2 regions of the Eisenbergiella massiliensis genome follow, and region 2 is predicted to be linked to the other one. Evidence: predicted binding sites of a transcription regulator. Region 2 holds the regulator's gene; the other holds the start of a gene.
What was found. The regulator HrcA, encoded in region 2, represses chaperone genes, less so after heat shock. The targets are predictions, from matches to a motif close to TGTTAGCACTCNNNNNNNNNGAGTGCTAACA.
Positions count from the first base shown of each region.

Region 1: a site for HrcA is predicted at 4,683-4,713, ahead of DXC51_RS28880 (Hsp20/alpha crystallin family protein). Genes of this name have one in related genera too.

Region 1 is NZ_QVLV01000044.1:1,063-10,939, reverse strand. It holds gene DXC51_RS28905 (HAD family hydrolase) at 1-616, shown strand, start outside; gene DXC51_RS28900 (hypothetical protein) at 613-1,128, shown strand; gene DXC51_RS28895 (ZIP family metal transporter) at 1,229-2,023, shown strand; gene DXC51_RS28890 (DUF362 domain-containing protein) at 2,161-3,267, shown strand; gene trpS (tryptophan--tRNA ligase) at 3,382-4,473, opposite strand; gene DXC51_RS28880 (Hsp20/alpha crystallin family protein) at 4,806-5,234, shown strand; gene DXC51_RS28875 (HAD family hydrolase) at 5,509-6,132, opposite strand; gene DXC51_RS28870 (glycerophosphodiester phosphodiesterase family protein) at 6,132-6,959, opposite strand; gene DXC51_RS28865 (VOC family protein) at 7,141-7,509, shown strand; gene DXC51_RS28860 (HD domain-containing protein) at 7,496-8,014, opposite strand; gene DXC51_RS28855 (fumarate hydratase) at 8,184-9,026, shown strand; gene DXC51_RS28850 (Fe-S-containing hydro-lyase) at 9,124-9,675, shown strand; gene DXC51_RS28845 (lysophospholipid acyltransferase family protein) at 9,700-9,877, shown strand, end outside.
Region 2 is NZ_QVLV01000026.1:28,328-38,204, forward strand. It holds gene DXC51_RS24495 (response regulator transcription factor) at 337-1,053, shown strand; gene DXC51_RS24500 (sensor histidine kinase) at 1,057-2,460, shown strand; gene DXC51_RS24505 (DUF6465 family protein) at 2,566-3,105, shown strand; gene hrcA (heat-inducible transcriptional repressor HrcA) at 3,452-4,486, shown strand; gene grpE (nucleotide exchange factor GrpE) at 4,522-5,214, shown strand; gene dnaK (molecular chaperone DnaK) at 5,273-7,144, shown strand; gene dnaJ (molecular chaperone DnaJ) at 7,246-8,421, shown strand; gene DXC51_RS24530 (GNAT family N-acetyltransferase) at 8,574-9,026, opposite strand; gene DXC51_RS24535 (NUDIX domain-containing protein) at 9,560-9,877, shown strand, end outside.

The DNA of each region.
Region 1 (9,877 bases), on a different contig from region 2:
ATTCGACACGGAAAGACTGAGCGTGGAAAGCTGGATTGCTGTTGCCGAAAAATTAGGACTGGGAAACATTGAAAAAGGAGTATACGGCTGCATCGGACTGAACCGTACGGACTGCCGCATTTTCCTGAAGGAGGTTTACGGAGAGGACTTCCCCTATGATTATTTCAGGGAACAGACCTCCGCCCTTTTCCAGGAAAGAGTGGAAAAAGAAGGACTTCCTATGATGAAGGGAGCCGGGGAGCTCCTGACCTGGCTGCAGGAAAAAGGCGTAAAGATCGCCCTGGCATCCTCCACCGGACAGGAAAAGGTGCTCAGCCATCTGCGCAGAGCGGATTTTACGGACTTTTTCCAGGTGGTAATCGGCGGGGATATGGTGGAGCACAGCAAGCCTCTTCCTGATATTTATTTGAAGGCATGCGAGCTGCTGGGGGTGAAGCCGGAGAACGCCATTGCCATAGAGGACTCGCCCAACGGCATTCGTTCCGCAGCGGCAGCAGGCATGCTTCCTGTCATGGTGCCTGATATGGTGGAACCTACGCCCGAAATAGAAGAATTGCTCTATCACAAATGCGACAGTCTTTTTGCTGTCAGGGATTTTCTGGAGGATATGCTGTGATGCTGACTCAGGTGCAAAAGCTGCAGTTGAAAAATGCGGTGCAGCGGGTGCTTCATGTGCCCGGAAATTATCGCGGCGGCCCGATAGAAATGGCGGTGGTGGCCGATTACTCCGCAGACGGGGAAGCTTTGGCCGAATGCGGCAAGGAAATTGTGGCCGTACTCAAGTCCATGGGGGATACCTTCCGTAATGTGCGTCTGAACCTGGTCAGATGGAAAGCGGATGACGACATTAATCACGAAATATCCGCCCTTGCCTATTTGCAGACAGGAAGCGCCTTTCAGGATTATGAACCTTTTGCTTCCCGGAAAAGGCTGGAGCTGCTCTGCGGACAGCTGAAAATGTTTCAGGCCCGTTCCCGGCTGCTGCTTCTTATCACAGACGGGGACTTGATTATAGAGGATCAGGCCCTGCTGCGGGAGAACCTGAACCCCTTCCTGTACAGAAAGCTGATATTGATAACTCCGGAAGGGATAAAGCAGGGAAGCAGCCTTCTGCAGAATAATGAATAAAAGGGCAGCTATTCAGTCAGGTCAGTGCCCTTGCTGCCGGGGCCTGCGCTTTACGCTGACACGGTTACTCTGACACAGCTACTGAAAAAGGAGGTAATTTATGAGTCAGGCATTGATTTGGGCGGCCGGCGGAACCGGCTTTACGTTCCTGATGACAACGCTGGGCGCCGCTATGGTATTTCTGTTCCGCGGCGAGATCAATATGAAAATACAGAGGGTCTTTCTGGGATTTGCGGCGGGAGTTATGATTGCGGCGTCCGTATGGTCCCTGCTGATCCCTGCGATTAATGAGGCGGAAAAGGCAGGAGGCATCGGATGGATTCCGGCAGCGGGCGGTTTTGTGCTGGGCATTCTCTTTCTGCTCCTGATGGATCAGCTGCTTCCCCATCTGCATGCTGGTTCTTCGGAACCGGAGGGAATGACTTCTTCCTGGAAGCGTACCACGCTTCTTGTCATGGCCGTCACCCTGCACAATATCCCTGAGGGAATGGCGGTAGGCCTTGCATTCGCCATGGCGGCGCAGAACATGGGGATGGAGGCGGGAGCCGCCGCCGCATTTGCGCTTGCCCTGGGTATCGGTATCCAGAACTTCCCCGAAGGCGCGGCAATATCACTGCCTCTGCGCCAGGAAGGAATCCCTACCTGGAAAGCCTTTCTGTATGGCAGCCTTTCAGGTATTGTGGAGCCGGTTTTCGGAATTCTTGTTGTGCTTGTGGCCGGAGGAATCCAGCCGCTGATGCCCTGGCTTCTCAGCTTTGCAGCCGGTGCCATGATGTATGTGGTGGTGGAAGAGCTGATTCCGGAAGCACATCTGGGAGAGCATTCCAATGTGGGAACCCTGGGGGTTATGGTCGGTTTCCTCATTATGATGATACTGGATGTGGCACTGGGATGAATTAATGGCCGGATGTCCTGCCGCGGGCTGCGGGACACATCCGGCCTCCCGCCAGCCATTAAGCTGGCATGCCGGTGTTAATGCACGCGTATCTGTTAGGCCCGCTGTACATAAAAATAAATTGGGAGGAATTACAAATGGAAAAATCAAAGGTTTATTTTACAACAATGAAAACTTCTTTTTCTGAGAATCTGCCTCAGAAGCTGGAACGTCTGATTAAAACGGCAGGAATCGGAAACATTGATTTCAGCAACAAGTACGCCGCTATAAAAATGCACTTCGGCGAGCCAGGCAACCTGGCATATCTGCGTCCCAACTACGCCTCAGTGGTGGTAAAGGTAATCAAAGAACTCGGCGGCAAGGCCTTCCTCACGGACTGCAACACACTGTATGTGGGCGGTAGAAAGAATGCCCTGGATCACATAGATGCAGCCTACCAGAATGGTTTTTCCCCATTTTCCACCGGCTGCCATGTCATCATTGCCGATGGACTGAAGGGAACCGATGAAGAACTGGTTCCCGTAGAAGGCGGGGAATATGTAAAGGAAGCCAAAATCGGCCGCGCCATTATGGATGCGGATGTTTTTATCACTCTCAGCCATTTCAAGGGACACGAAGCCACCGGTTTCGGCGGCGCGCTCAAGAATATCGGCATGGGCTGCGGATCCCGCGCCGGCAAGATGGAAATGCACAACGCAGGCAAGCCCTATGTGGAGCAGGAAAACTGCATCGGCTGCGGCCGCTGTATCAAAATCTGCGCCCATGATGCTCCCTCCATTACAGACGGCAAGGCCTCCATTGACCACGACAAATGTGTTGGCTGCGGCCGCTGCATCGGAGTCTGCCCCATGGATGCCGTCTGCACTCCCGGAGATGAAAGCAATGATATCCTCAACCGTAAAATAGCGGAATACAGCAAAGCCGTGGTAACCGGACGCCCCCACTTCCATATCAGCCTTGTAGTGGATGTTTCCCCCAACTGCGACTGCCATTCCGAAAACGATATTCCCATCGTTCCTGATGTGGGAATGTTTGCCTCCTTTGATCCGGTAGCACTGGACGTAGCCTGTGCAGATGCGGTAAATAAACAGCCCGTTATCAGCGGCAGCCAGCTTGACCGGATGCCCCATGTACACCATGACCACTTCATTGATTCCGCTCCGGAGACCAACTGGCACTCCTGCATTGAACATGCGGTGAAAATCGGCCTTGGCAGCGACCAGTATGAGTTGATTGAAATCTGATATAGTACATAATCTGACAAAATACATAAAAAAGAATCAGAAAAGCCCGGACTGGCAGTTTATTAAAACGCCTGTCCGGGCTTTTATATGCTCCCTAAAAGCACAAATCGGCTTTTATTTATCCGAAGCAAATCTTTCCGCCTGCTCCTGAATCAGCGCCTGATCCTCAAAATAGTTGATCTTCATCGCATTCTTCACCTCGGACAACGTCCTGGCGGCCTCTGCCTCGGCAGCCTCGCTGCCCTCCTTCAGGATCCGGTAAATTTCAGGAATATCCTTTTCAAATTCCTTTCTCCGTTTCCGAATGGGTTCCAGCTCCTCCTGCATTACATTATTCAGGAATTTCTTTACCTTAACATCTCCCAGGCCGCCGCGCGCGTAATGATCCTCCATTTCCTGAAGATTCTGATAATCAGGGCAGTAGCGTTCAAAATGTTCATCCCGGCAGAATGCTTCCAGATAAATAAATACCGGGTTTCCTTCCACCTTTCCAGGATCCTGTACACGCAGATGACCGGGATCGGTGAACATGGACATGATTTTCTGCTTTACATCCGCTTCACTGTCGGACAGATAAATACAGTTATTCAGGGATTTGCTCATCTTTGCCTTCCCGTCAATACCCGGCAGGCGCAGACATACCTTGTTGTCAGGCAGCAGGATATTAGGGTCTGTAAGTGTTTCCCCATATACGGAATTGAACTTGTGGACGATTTCCTTCGTCTGCTCAATCATGGGCGCCTGATCCTCGCCTACCGGAACTGTGGTGGCATGGAACGCGGTAATATCCGCCGCCTGGCTGATAGGATAGGTAAAAAAGCCCACAGGAATGCTTGTCTCAAAATTACGCATCTGAATTTCAGACTTCACGGTAGGATTCCTCTGCAGCCTGGAAACGGTAACCAGATTCATATAATAAAAAGAAAGCTCGCACAGTTCAGGAATCTGGGACTGAATAAAAAGAGTGGACTTTGCCGGATCAAGCCCGCAGGACAGATAATCCAGCGCCACTTCAATAATATTCTGACGCACCTTCTCCGGATTGTCTGCATTATCGGTCAGCGCCTGCGCATCTGCGATCATAATAAAAATCTTATCATATTCTCCGGAATTCTGAAGCTCCACTCTCCGCTTCAGGGAGCCTACATAGTGCCCAACATGAAGCGGACCGGTAGGGCGGTCGCCCGTTAAGATAACTTTGCTCATGATAATTCTCCTGTCACATAAGAAAATATATTTTACTGCGTTCTATTTTACTCGTTCTCCGGGGGATATGTCCAGTGAATCCGCTTATTTTTTATAAAAACAGCCATAACGGACAAATCCTCTCCGCTGCCTTTTGAAAATTGCGCCTGCCTACAGCATAAGATACAGGGTAAATGCATAACATAAGCTTTATATTTTTTTTATAATTAAATTAGCACTCACCTCTTGACAGTGCTAACAATGCATGTTATAAATGTTATAGAACAACAAAGGGGAACGGCAGACAAGCCGGAGACCTCTTATAAATAATAAGAAATCAGGAGGAATGAACTATGTTAATCAGAAACAACTTTTTCAATGACTTTTTCGGTGATATGTTTGATGACCCGTTTTTTAACAGAGGATACGCTCCTCAGACCCAGCTGATGAAAACAGATATCCGCGAGAAGGACGGACAGTACCTTCTGGAAATCGAAGTTCCCGGCTTTACCAAAGATGATGTAAAGGCCGAATTAAAGGAAGGCTACCTCACCATTACCGCAGACAGGAAAGAGCCTGTGGAAAGAGCGGATGAGAGAACAAAGTATGTAAGGAAAGAAAGATATTACGGAACCATGAAGAGAACCTTCTATATCGGCGAGGAGATTACGGAGAATGAAATCCATGCAGCCTTCAAGGACGGAATTCTGAAGATTATGATTGATAAGCCTCAGCCCAAGAAGATTGAAGAAGAGAAGACAATCATCCCTATTGAAGGCTGACGGACTTCCTTCAGGGTTCAGTGATTACCCTCCGATACTGCCGGCGGTAACCGGTTTTATATAGATAAAGGACAATACCAGTCCCAGACTGTTAAAATACCCTCCCCCTTTAATCCTTTGTTATCATGTTAAAAGGAACCTGCTTCCGATGGCAGACAGCCCACGGAAGCAGGTTCCTTTTTGCAGATACTCCTGTAATCCCACAAAATCATCTTAATTTTCATCAATAAAACTGCGGCATATCACTGTAAAACCGCTACAGTCCGCCCGCGGCTTACACAAGCTTCAAAATATCCCAGGGCTCCGCCAGCCGTACATCTGCGGCTATGGCCTCCGGATTTTTACACCCCCACAGAGCCAGCGCGCGTTTTACCCCTGCGCTCCCGGCACACTGCATATCATAAATGCTGTCGCCGATATAAACAGCCTGTTCCGGAGAAATTCCCGCTTTCTTCAGATAATAAAGCATAGGTCCTGGACTGGGTTTATGCTCCGGGGTATCCGAGGAAGTAACAGAGATGGTAAAATATTTCTCCAATCCCAACGGTATCATATCATGTTCATACTCTTCCTGATTTTTCGACGTTATTGTCCCCAGAATAATTCCCTTATCCCTCAAATGCTCCAGAATCTCCGGAATATCAGGATAAATGGAAACATCATTGGCATGCGAATTATAGAAGGCATCCCATTTTTTCAGCTTCTCAGGAATTCCATCCTCAATCCCCAGCTGTGCCAGAGCCTGGCTCCCCGGGATTCCCAGACAGAAATATAACTGCTCCGGCGCATATTGGCTCCCCTTTTCTTCCAACAGCAGCTCCTGAAGCCCTTTTATAATAGCCTTTTCCGTATTAATCAACGTTCCGTCGATATCAAAGATAAAATGACGCTCCTGCATCAGGCATCCCCTTCCGGTATAAAACCTTCAAAAATGAACAATGTAAAGTCCTTCCGGCATTCATCCATTTCTTTCTGGGAACGGATTGTCCATCCCACCGAAAGCGCATGATAGAAGCCGCAGCAAATCCTTCTTGACAAATCATCCCGGTAAAGCCAGTTGTAAGCAATAAAATCCGGCCTGGCCGCAATGTTGGAAAGCATTTTGCTCAACAGGAAAAAAGGAAGGCTGCAATTTTTGTTCTCCTTGTTGAAATTCGTGCAAAGCTGCCCCCGGAACACATCAGGCCGGTGCTTCCTGTACCAGATAAGCGCGGAAGGATGAAAAGATTCAATACAGTAAACACCCTGGTATCCCCTCAGCTGTTCATTGACTGCCTCAGGAATCCTGTCATCCCTCTTATCCATTTTGATTTCAATGATAAGAGGAACCTGTCCGTTTACCAGAGTAAGGAATTCCTGAAAAGTAGGAATCCGCTCCTGCGTCCCTGCCAGGGAAAGTTGCTTAAGCTCCGCCAGGGTCAATTCATTCACCCGTTTCTCCACACCGCACATACGTGTCAGGGTAGCATCATGAAAAACCACCGGAATGCCGTCCTTTGAAAGCTGCACATCCATTTCCATGCCAAACCCCTTCTCAATGGCCAGCCTGAATGCTTTCATGGAATTCTCCGGAACTCCGGCTTCCAAATCGTGAAGCCCGCGGTGCGCATAATATTGATGAAGCAGTGCGCTGCAGTCCGGCTTATGCAGCCTTGGCATAATCAAGATCATATAAAGCAGAAATAAAAGCAAAATAACAACAATAAGAACTACTAACGTGTGCATGAAAAAAACTCTCCTTTATCTTAAGTCTGAAAATAAGTCTGCATAACCCCATCACTACAATAGTATAAAGCTCTTTTCCTGAAATGTCATTCCAAAAAAACAGGTTGCAATACACACCCGCTCCGTATAAAATGCACATATCAGAAACTGTACGCGCAGCATTGCGCAGAGAGGAGCCAATATGAAATTCAGTTTTGCCCATAACAATTTAAACGTAACGGATCTGGATAAATCACTCCGTTTTTATGAAGAGGCTCTTGGCCTGAAGGCCGCCCGCACCAAAGAAGCCTCCGACGGGAGCTTCATCCTTGCATTCCTGACCGACGGTGTTACGCCTCATCAGCTGGAGCTGACCTGGCTGAGAGACTGGGAAAAAGATTCCTATGATCTGGGAGACAACGAATTCCACCTGGCCTTTGCTGTTGATGACATGGAGGCTGCCCATGCGAAGCACAGGGAAATGGGCTGCATCTGCTTTGAAAATGAGGCTATGGGAATCTATTTTATAGCCGATCCTGACGGCTACTGGATAGAAATTATTCCCGCGTAGCCTCCGGATCCAGGGAAAGGCCGAACATGTCGGCGCATATCTGTCTGCCGCTTTCGGTACGAAAGATACGCCGCAGGACCTGTCCGGCCGTTTCCCTTGACTCATTTCCTTCGTATAGGTTTACCAGAAAATCGGCCTCCACCAGAATCTGATAATCCAAACCGTTGATGTCCGTGTAAGTATGATGATGTGCGATCAGATAACACACCCTGTCAATCACCGAATCCTCAAAATCCAGCGTTTCCAGCATTGCCCTGGCAATGACCGGTCCCTCCAGCTCCTGATGCTTTCCATCCGCGTCCCCGTACTTTTCTTCGCTTACCTTAATTCCGATATCATGTACAATCGCGGCAATCTCAAGAATATTCTGTTTCTCATCCCCAAGCTTCTCCAATTTTCCTATGACGCCCGCAAAATCATGCACCTTTATGAAATGCTGTATCCGGCAGGGATCATTTGCATAATAACTGATCATTGTCTTAATTAGAAGCGCCTTCTTATCCATCGTAATTCCACCTTTCAGAGCCTTTTCTTTCTTCCTATTCTATGACAACTGCAGGCGGCCCACAAGAGCAAATCAGTGCTGTACCCCGAAAACGCTGATGACAAGAAAATAAAACTATAATATAATGAAAACAATCGCAGCAGTACGGACACAGGAAAGGATTGGACTGATGAGAACAATACAGCTATCGGAAATTACCGATAATATAAAAGAAATGTGTATAGAAGCAAATCATGTTCTGACGCCTGACATGGCAAAAGCGTTGGAAACTGCCGCCCGCCGTGAAAAATCACCGCTGGGACAGAAGGTTTTGGGACAACTGCAGGAGAACCTGCAGATTGCCGGTCAGGACCGGATCCCCATTTGCCAGGACACCGGCATGGCCGTCGTATTCCTGGAAATAGGCCAGGATGTCCATTTTGAAGGAGGGATTCTTGAGGATGCGGTAAACGAAGGAATCAGGCAGGGCTATGCGGAAGGCTATCTGAGAAAATCCGTTGTAGGAGATCCTCTCCTTCGTGAAAATACGAAAGACAATACTCCTGGAATCATCCACTACAGCATAGTTCCCGGTGAACAGGTCAAAATAACCGTAGCCCCCAAAGGCTTTGGAAGTGAAAACATGAGCCGTGTTTTTATGCTGAAGCCCGCAGACGGCATGGAAGGGGTAAAAAATGCAATTCTTACCGCGGTGCGTGATGCCGGACCCAATGCCTGTCCGCCCATGGTGGTAGGCGTCGGTATCGGAGGAACCTTTGAAAAATGTGCTCTCATGGCAAAACAGGCTCTCACCAGACCGTTGGATGATTCATCAAACATACCTTATATAAAAGAAATGGAAGATGAACTTTTGGAAAAAATCAATAAAACCGGAATCGGACCGGGCGGGCTGGGCGGGACAACCACCGCGCTGGGAGTGAAAATTAATACATACCCGACCCATATAGCGGGGCTTCCTGTAGCCGTTAATATCTGCTGTCACGTCAACCGCCATTCAGTACGCACCATATAATACCCATTATATGGTAGTTCTTCGCGCAGGTAATACAATATCTGCTGATGTTACATTATATAATAAGAAGAGAACCGTTATCCGGAAGGAGATTGCCATGGAAAAACATATGAAAGTGCCCTTTGCCAGAGAGGAAGCGGCCGCCCTGAGGGCAGGAGATTACGTTTACCTGACGGGAACAATATATACGGCAAGAGATGCCGCTCATAAAAGGATGTATGAGACACTGCAGAAGGGCGGAAGCCTTCCCTTTGATATCAGAGGAAACGTGATTTACTATATGGGACCATCTCCCGCCAGGCAGGGACACCCTATTGGTTCCGCCGGTCCCACCACGGCCAGCCGCATGGACAAGTATACCCCCGCGCTTCTGGATCTGGGGTTACAGGGAATGATTGGAAAAGGGAAAAGAACGGAAGCGGTGAAACAGGCAATGATCAGGAATACCGCCGTTTACTTTGCTGCCGTAGGGGGAGCCGGCGCCCTGCTTTCTAAATCCATTATATGCTCAGAGGTGATAGCTTATGAAGATCTGGGCACTGAAGCTGTCCGCCGGCTGGAGGTAAAGGACTTTCCTGTAATCGTTGTAATGGACAGTGTGGGAAATAACCTTTATGAAACCGCCCTGGAAGAATACCGTACCGAATAAAATAAAGATAAGAAAGAGAAAGATATTATGAGAATAGCTTTGATGGTCCTCAGACTTTTCTTTAAAGCCTTTTACTACTTTGGCCGCATCTGGTGGTGCAGCATCCATGAAAACATCAGTTATGAGGAAGGTTTCCGCTGGGCGAAGAAGACAACGCTTGCAGCTAACCGTGCCGGCCGCGTCAAAATAGAAGCCCATGGCC
Region 2 (9,877 bases):
GTAGGAAGCGGCGAGAGTTCTGGTCCAGCTTCGTGCATGTGTGCGCCATGCTCTGCCTTCACTGCGGTTCCCTTTGGTCCGGCAGTATTCCCTGAAAAGGCACGCTTTCGCTCGGTTAAAAACGCAGCGGTACTAACGCCACAAAAGACGTGGCGTAAGGACCGGCGTTTTTAAACGGCCTTTACAGGGAACACTGCCGGGCCAAAGGGAACCGCAGTGAAGGCAGAGCACGGCGCCCACATACACGAAGCTGAACCAGAACCAGGCACATCTTGGCACCGGGTTTTATGAAAACAGGTTAAGGATTTAATGGCATGTGGCGGAATGGAGAGTAGGATGCAGAAGATATTTGTGATTGAGGATGATGAGAATATCCGGAATCTGGTGAAAATTGCTTTGGAAGGTTATGGCTATCAGGTGGCGGCTTTTGAGACTGCGGAGGAAGCGTTGGAGGTTGTTGGGAGGGAGAAGCCGGATTTGGCGGTTTTTGATTTGATGCTTCCCGGCATGGATGGTCTTTCTGCGATTCGGATTATCAGGGGGCGGGAGGATGAGCTGAAGAGTATGCCGATTATTGTGCTTACGGCTAAGGATAAGGAGTACGATAAGGTGGTGGGGCTGGACGGCGGCGCGGATGATTATGTGACTAAGCCCTTCGGGGTTTTGGAGCTGGCGGCGAGAATTCGTTCGCTGCTTAGAAGGGCGTCCGAGCAGCAGCCTGTGCAGTCCGAGGGAAAGGTGCGTCTGGGCGGTTTGTGTGTGGATACGGCAGCCAGGGAAGTGGCCATGAACGGGGAGCCGGTGGTTCTGACTTATAAGGAATATGAGCTTCTTATGTATCTGATCGATAACCGGGCCAGAGTGGTGGAGCGGGATGAGCTTCTTAACAAACTCTGGGATTATACGGCAGACATAGAAACGCGCACACTGGACATTCATATCCGTACCCTGCGCCAGAAGCTGGGCGAGGAAGGCAGCAGATATATCAAGACTATCCGCAGCGTGGGCTATCGTTTTGTGCTCCCGCAGGAGACGGAAAACAGGGATAATTAAATTATGAAACGAGCGATATTACTCCGGTTCGTAGCGATACTCATGCTGGCCCTCGCGGTCAGCAGTGTTTTTTCTTACTATTTTATCGGCAAAAATATGCTGAAAAGCAATCGGGAATCCATGCTGAATACCATTCATGTGGTGGACTATTCCCTGAATTATGACGGGGATCTGCAGGAACAGCTCAGCCGTCTGCATGAAGCGACCATGGATGAAAATTCCCGCGTCACCATTATCGGTGAAGACGGCACGGTAGTGGCGGACAACGAAATTGAACAGGTGGATTCCCTGGAAAACCATCTGGAGAGGGAAGAGGTGAAAGAGGCGCTGCGCAGCGGCTCCGGTTTTGCTACCAGGAATTCGGAAAGCCTGGGAGAGAACATGCTGTATGTGGCGGTTCATTCCAAGAAGGGACCCTATGTGGTGCGCATGGCGGTTCCTTATACCAATATGCTGGATTACATGATACTGATTTTCCCGGTGCTTCTTCTGGGCACAGGGATTGCTTTTGCCATGAGCGTCGTCATCGCCGTGCGTTTTACAAATACGATTACCACGCCCTTAAATGAGATTTCCAGGGAGATGGAAAAGGTGCGCAGCGACAATCCCAGCTTTACCTTTAAAACCTATAAATATAAGGAATTGAACGTGATTTCTGCAACCACCATGAAAATGGCGGAGGAAATCCGGGAGCACATGGATCGCCTGGAAAAGGAAAAACGTATCCGCCAGGAATTTTTCAGCAATGCCTCCCATGAGCTTAAAACCCCTATCACATCGGTGAGAGGCTATGCGGAGCTGCTGGATCAGGGCTTTGTGACGGATGAGGCCGTCAAAAAGGATTTTATTGCCAGGATTCTGAAGGAAACGGACAATATGACAAATCTGATCAATGATATCCTCATGATATCCAGGCTGGAAGCCAAGGAAGCGGAGGTGACCTACTCCACGGTGCGAATGGTGCCGCTGCTTACGGAAATTTTTGAATCTGTCGAACCCATTGCCGCGGAATATCAGGTAACGCTTCACAAGGAATGCGAGCCTGTCTCCATAGAGGCCAGCGCCAAACAGCTTCGGGAGCTGATTATGAATCTGGTCAGCAACGGCATCAAATACAACCATCCCGGCGGTAATGTATGGGTTGAAATCAGCGCCAGGGGGACGGATATGTGCGTTCGTGTCCGCGACGACGGCTGCGGAATCAGAAAGGAAGATCAGGACAGGATCTTCGAACGCTTCTACCGCGTGGACAAAGGACGCAGCAAAAAGATGGGCGGCACAGGGCTCGGCCTGTCCATCGTAAAACATATTGCGGAGTACTATAACGGTCATATTGAACTGGAAAGCGAGCCGGGGAAAGGCAGCTGTTTTGCGGTGACGATCCCGGGAAATCAGACGAAAAGTTGACAACTTCGCGGCTTTGCGGTAAACTTAGTCCTATATTCAGGTATATTACTGCTATGTGTATTGTGCTTGGACAAAGTACCTGGGTCTAAAGGAGGAGAAAAAATTATGGCAGAAACGAAGAAAACCGAAGCAAAGGAAACTGTAAAACCTGTTGAGAAAATCGCTGCAAAAGCTGATGCGCCCAAAATCGAAACCAAAGAACCCGAAAAAACACCAGCAGTAAAAGCGGCCGTAAAAGAGCCCGCAGAGGCAAAGGCACCTGCCAAAAAGGCGCCTGCAAAGAAAACAGCTGTAAAAAAGGAAGCTGTGAAGAAAGAGACAGTAAAGAAAGAAACCGTAAAGAAGGAAACTGTGAAGAAAGAGCCTGTTAAGAAAGCTCCTGTGAAAAAAGCGGCTGAGAAGCCCGCAGCAGCCCCTGCGAAAAAAGCAGCGGCCAGGGAAGAGATCAAAGAGACAGTAACCGTACAGTTTGCAGGAAAATCCTACTCATCGGAGGATCTGGTAAAAATTGCGAAGGACGTATGGAAATATGACCTGGGCAGAAACGAAGAAGAGTTCAAAACCGTAGAACTGTATGTAAAGCCGGAAGAGAGCAGTGTATATTATGTAATCAACGGAGACGTTACCGGCAGCTTTGCCATCTGATCCCAGGGAACAGAGGACTGTATTACATAGAACCGTTCTGACGCAGCATAAGGCTGCATATAACTTCACATCATTTACACGCCGTATCCGGACAGGAACGGCGGATCTTTTGTCTGATCCGTCCGATTCCGGCCTCTTTAAGGATACGGCGTTTCTTTTGAAAATGTTTCCTCATACAGGGATATTTGATTTTTTCTTAAGTTTACGTTCATGATTTTCATATTTTTTTCACTAATTTATTTCAAAAAACGAGTTGACAACGTTTGGGAGAAGTGATAATGTATGTTCAGAAGGTGTTAGCACTCCTAAGGGTTGAGTGCTAACAACTTAAAAAAGAGGTGAGGTAATGCAGAGCGAACTGGATGAACGTAAAATGAAGATTCTGCAGGCTATCATCCGGAACTATCTGGAGACGGGAGAGCCGGTGGGCAGCAGGACAATTTCCAAATATACGGATTTGAACCTGAGTTCAGCTACCATCCGCAATGAGATGGCTGATCTGGAAGAGCTCGGCTATATCATTCAGCCTCATACCTCGGCAGGCAGGATCCCTTCCGATAAAGGCTACCGTCTTTATGTGGACAGCATGCTGGAAGAGAAGGACAGGGAAGTCGCTGATTTGAAGGAGCTTCTCGTGGAGAAGGAAGATAAGATGGAACATCTTCTCCAGCAGGTAGCGAAGGTTCTTGCGGTAAATACCAATTATGCGGCAATGATTTCATCGCCGCTTTATCATGGAAACAAGCTGAAGTTCATTCAGCTTTCAAGAGTGGATGAACATCAGGTGCTGGCGGTTATCGTTGTGGAAGGCAATGTGATTAAGAACACAATGCTCCACGTGGACGAGGCGCCGGATCAGGAAACCATGCTTAAGCTCAACATCCTGCTGAATACGCATTTAAACGGCAAATCCATGGATGAGATTAATCTGGGGACAATAGCCAACCTGAAGCAGCAGGCAGGAATACACAGCAGCATGGTGGGAGAAATTATCGATGCGGTGGCGGAAGCCATTCAGGCGGATGAAGACCTGGAGATTTATACCAGCGGCACCAACAACATCCTTAAATATCCGGAGCTGGCGGATAAGGAGCTGGCCGGACAGCTTATTACCACATTTGAAGAAAAACAGGCATTAAACCAGATAGTTCAGGAAACACTTGCTGATGAGAACAGCACCGGCATACAGGTATATATCGGTGATGAGACCCCGGTACAGACAATGAAGGACTGCAGTATTGTTACAGCAACCTATGAACTGGGAGAAGGAATGAAAGGGACGGTGGGAATCATCGGACCGAAGAGAATGGATTACGACAGAGTCGTGGGCATTCTGAAGAATCTCATGAGCCAGCTGGATACGCTGTATAAGAAAAAATAGAAGTGTCAGGTACACAGAATGGAGTGAAGCAGAAAATGGAAAATAAAGATAACCGTAATCTGGAAGAAGAGATGGACACTGCTTCTGAGGCGAAGGCCGGAGAAGAGACAGCAGAAGCTCCCAGGACAGAGGAAACGGCAGACGCGGATACTGATTCTTCCGAAGGAAACGGAGAAGGCGGTGAAGCCGGGGCATCGGAGGATACCCAGGAGGATTCCGAACAGGCGGAGGATAATTCCTCTGTAGAAAAAGAGGGATTCTTCAAAAAGAAAAAGAAAGATAAAAAAGAAGAGGCCTTCAAAGTGAAAATAGACGAACTGGAAGACAGGGTAAAACGTCAGATGGCCGAATTTGAAAACTTCAGAAAACGTACCGACAAAGAAAAGGCAGCAATGTTCGAAACCGGAGCAAAAAGTGTGATAGAGAAAATCCTCCCGGTGGTTGACAACTTTGAAAGAGGTCTGGCAGCCGTACCGGAGAATGAAAAGGATTCCGCTTTTGTGGAAGGCATGAACAAGGTATATAAACAGCTGATGACCGAGCTGGACAACATGGGAGTAAAGCCCATCGAAGCTGCAGGTCAGGAATTCGATCCTAATTTCCACAATGCAGTGATGCATGTGGAGGATGAGGAATACGGTGAGAACATCGTAGTGGAGGAATTCCAGAAGGGTTACACATATCATGACGCTGTGGTAAGACACAGTATGGTTAAGGTGGCAAATTAAGTATTTCAGGCATGGCCTGATGAAATAGCCGTATTAAGCGGTAGAATGGAGGAGAATCATGAGCAAAATTATTGGTATCGACTTAGGTACAACAAATAGCTGTGTGGCAGTAATGGAAGGTGGAAAGCCCACCGTTATCGCCAATGCGGAAGGCGCAAGAACAACACCCAGTGTTGTCGCATTCACCAAGACAGGGGAAAGACTGGTAGGAGAGCCTGCAAAGCGTCAGGCAGTAACCAACGCGGACAGAACGGTTGCTTCCATCAAGAGACATATGGGAAGCGACTACAAGGTAGACATTGACAGTAAGAAATACTCCCCGCAGGAAATTTCCGCAATGATTCTGCAGAAGCTGAAAGCAGATGCGGAGAACTATCTGGGAGAAAAAGTAAACGAAGCTGTTATCACAGTTCCCGCTTACTTCAATGACGCACAGCGTCAGGCAACCAAGGATGCAGGAAAGATCGCAGGCCTGGATGTTAAGCGTATCATCAACGAGCCTACGGCAGCAGCGCTTGCCTATGGCCTTGATAATGAAAAAGAACAGAAAATCATGGTATACGACCTGGGCGGCGGTACCTTCGATGTTTCCATCATCGAAATCGGTGACGGCGTAATCGAAGTACTTGCAACCAACGGTGATACACGTCTGGGCGGTGATGATTTTGATAATAAAGTAATCGACTGGATGGTAAGCGAATTCAAGAAGCAGGAAGGCATCGACCTTTCCGGCGACAAGATGGCTATGCAGAGACTGAGAGAAGCTGCAGAAAAAGCCAAGAAAGAGCTTTCCAGCGCAACAACAACCAACATCAACCTTCCTTTCATCACAGCAACAGCAGATGGACCGAAGCACTTTGATATGGATCTGACAAGAGCCAAATTTGACGAACTTACCCATGACCTGGTGGAAAGAACAGCAATCCCCGTGCAGAACGCCCTGAGAGATGCGGGAATCACAGCATCTGAGCTTGGCAAGGTACTGCTGGTAGGCGGTTCCACACGTATTCCTGCCGTACAGGATAAGGTAAAACTGATGACAGGCCATGAGCCCAGCAAGACCCTGAATCCGGATGAATGTGTTGCTATCGGCGCTTCCATCCAGGGCGGCAAGCTGGCAGGCGACGCAGGCGCAGGCGATATCCTTCTTCTGGATGTTACCCCTCTGTCCCTGTCCATTGAAACCATGGGCGGTGTTGCTACAAGGCTGATTGAGAGAAATACTACCATTCCTACAAAGAAGAGCCAGATTTTCTCCACAGCGGCAGATAACCAGACTGCAGTTGATATCAACGTACTGCAGGGTGAAAGACAGTTTGCAAAGGATAACAAATCTCTCGGCCAGTTCAGACTGGATGGTATCCCGCCGGCAAGACGCGGTGTTCCTCAGATTGAAGTTACCTTTGATATCGATGCCAACGGTATCGTAAATGTATCCGCAAAGGATCTGGGCACAGGAAAAGAACAGCACATCACCATTACCGCAGGCTCCAATATGTCTGAAGGTGATATCGAGAAAGCGGTAAAGGAAGCTGCTGAGTACGAAGCTCAGGATAAGAAGAGAAAAGAAGCAATTGACACAAGAAATGAAGCTGATTCCTTCGTATTCCAGACAGAAAAAGCGCTGGAAGATGTAGGTGACAAGATTCCGGAAGCTGACAAGGCAAGCGTACAGGCAGATCTGGCTGCTCTGAAGACTCTGCTGGATCAGACCAAGGATCAGGAAATGACAGAATCCCAGGTTGCAGATATGAAGGCTGCCCAGGAAAAACTGATGCAGAGCGCACAGACCCTGTTCTCCAAGGTTTATGAGCAGGCGCAGGCAGCCGGCGGCGCAGCAGGCGCAGGCCCTGACATGGGCGGTGCAGCCGGAAGCGCAGGCTCCGCACCGGATGATGATGTAATTGACGGTGATTTCAGAGAGGTTTAAGCTTAAAAAATACAACACTAGGGGGCACTGCCGTGTCCCTTAGTGTTGCGTTCAGAAAAAGATGATTCTGCGGTGAATGCAGAACCAAGGGAGGCATATTTATGGCGGAACAAAAGAGAGATTATTATGAGGTCCTAGGCGTTGAGAAGAATGCTGACGACGCAGCCATTAAGAAAGCATACAGAGTCCTCGCCAAAAAATACCATCCTGATATGAACCCGGGAGATGCGGAGGCGGAAAAGAAATTTAAGGAAGCATCGGAGGCATATGCGATACTGAGTGATCCTGAGAAACGGCGCCAGTACGACCAGTTCGGCCATGCAGCCTTTGACAACGGCGCAGGTGGCGGCGGCTTCGGCGGCTTTGATTTCAACAGCGCAGATTTTGGCGATATTTTCGGTGATATATTTGGTGATTTCTTCGGCGGCGGATCCCGCAGAAGCGGCAGGGCGAGCAATGCACCCATGAAGGGCGCCAATCTTCGTACCAGTGTGCACATAACCTTCGAAGAAGCGGTATTCGGTACATCTAAGACCATAGAACTGAATGTAAAGGAAGAATGTAAGACCTGTCACGGAACGGGAGCCAAGGAGGGCACACAGCCCATTACCTGTCCCAAGTGCGGCGGTAAGGGCCAGGTGGTGTTTACCCAGCAGTCCTTCTTCGGCACGGTCCGCAATGTACAGACCTGTCCGGACTGTAACGGCACCGGCAAGGTAATTAAAGATAAATGTACTGACTGCCATGGAAGCGGTTATGTACCCATGAAGAAGCGGTTTGAGGTGGATATCCCTGCGGGAATCGACAACGGCCAGTGCAAGCGTCTGGCTGGCATGGGAGAACCGGGCGTCAACGGCGGCCCCAGGGGAGATGTGCTTGTAGAAGTCATTGTAGGGCGTCATCCCATATTCCAGCGCCAGGATTACAATATCTATTCCACGGTCCCTGTATCCTTTGCCGTAGCGGCTCTTGGCGGCGAGGTAGTTATTGATACGGTGGACGGCAAGGTTATTTATGATGTGAAGCCCGGAACCCAGACGGACACCAAAATCCGCCTGAAGGGAAAAGGCGTTCCCAACCTGCGTAACAAAGAGGTGCGCGGCGACCATTACGTAACTCTTGTAGTCCAGGTACCCGACAAGCTTTCCGGCGAAGCCAAGGAACTGCTCAGAAAATTCGACGAAGTTTCCGGCGACAGCCTGAATGCGGCGAAGAGAATGGGCGATGGCGGAACTGCGGAAGGGAAAGAAAAGAAGAAAAAAGGATTCTGGAAATAGGAATTTCCGGATTCCTGACAGATAACAAAAGGCAGCCCGCGGGGCTGCCTTTTGTATATAGCGGCGTTTCTCCGGAGGGAACGGGTAGATAACAGACGAGCGCCTTAGGAGCGCTTTGCATAAGAGAACGCTGTATGAATGGAATACAGCTGTCAGGAAAGCGGCTTAAAATAAATCCGGCTGTCCTCACCGCCCGTATCCGGCCGGTTTCCCATATAAACAAATCCGTATTTTTCATAGAACCCAATATGATCCGTAGCCAGATATACTTTTTTATGTCCCTGCCTCCTGGCTTCTTCACAAGCATGGCTGATGATTTGCTCACTGTATCTGTGTCCCCGGTACTCAGGCGCTGTAAATACAAACCCCATCCAGGGAAACAGCCGGATATCATCGATACAGTCCTGATGTGTCAGGGTAACAAAGGAAACAAGTTCATCTTCATCGCACAGAAGAAAAAGCTTGCCGCCTGTTCCCAGCACCGTTTCAAACCGGCCGTCCCTGAGCAGCACTGCCAGATATTTTGCTGCACTCCAGTTGCAGCTCCCGATTTTTTCTATCCAGCATTCTTTTTTCCCATCTTCAAAATATTCGATTATCTGCATAAAGGGCCTCCTTGAAAATGATTTTTTCCCCACATGGACCTGTGCCATCCGGTATTCTGCGCGCGCGTATACGGACGGCAGCCGACGCGGTGGTTAAGGATAGTAAACCTCATGCCAGTATATCTTTGGCGCCGTTATCTGTTGCTCAAGTGTCTGCGGAAAAATAATTGATTTAATTATATCAGCCTGGAAACTAAAAGGACAGGTGTAATTGCAGTATGATTTGATGAATGGCAGACAGAAATAACAGATAAGAAATAACAGATAAGAAGCAACAAATAAGAAGCAACAAATAAGAAGCAATAAATAAGGAGCAACAGATAAAAATCAGAATTTCAGCCAGCTGAATAATTGAGCCGGGTAATAAAAATCAGATTTTTCCCGATGCGGGATGTCTGGTGCAGGGGTGTGCTATGTGTTAGAATAAAGAAAAACAGGCAGGCGGATACTATATAATCCGCAGAAAGAATGTATAGAAGAAAAAATGTAAACTAATTATAAATAAAAAATGTAATCAGAAAGGCGGGAACAGAATGCGGAAAAATGAAGAAGGAAAGCTTGTGGATGAAAATGGTCTGACGGAGGAGGAGTTTCTCAGCCAATATCAGCCCCGGGATTATGAACGTCCGTCGGTTACGGTGGACATGCTCATTTTTGCTGTGGATAAGTCAGGCGAAAACAAGAGGCTTCTGTTGATAAAGCGGAAAAATCATCCGTATTTGGGCTGTTGGGCGCTGCCGGGAGGCTTTGTGGAGATGAAGGAGTCTCTGCGGGAGGCGGCCGCCAGGGAATTGGAGGAGGAAACAGGCGTAAAGGGAATGCGTCTGGAGCAGCTTTACACATTTGGAGAG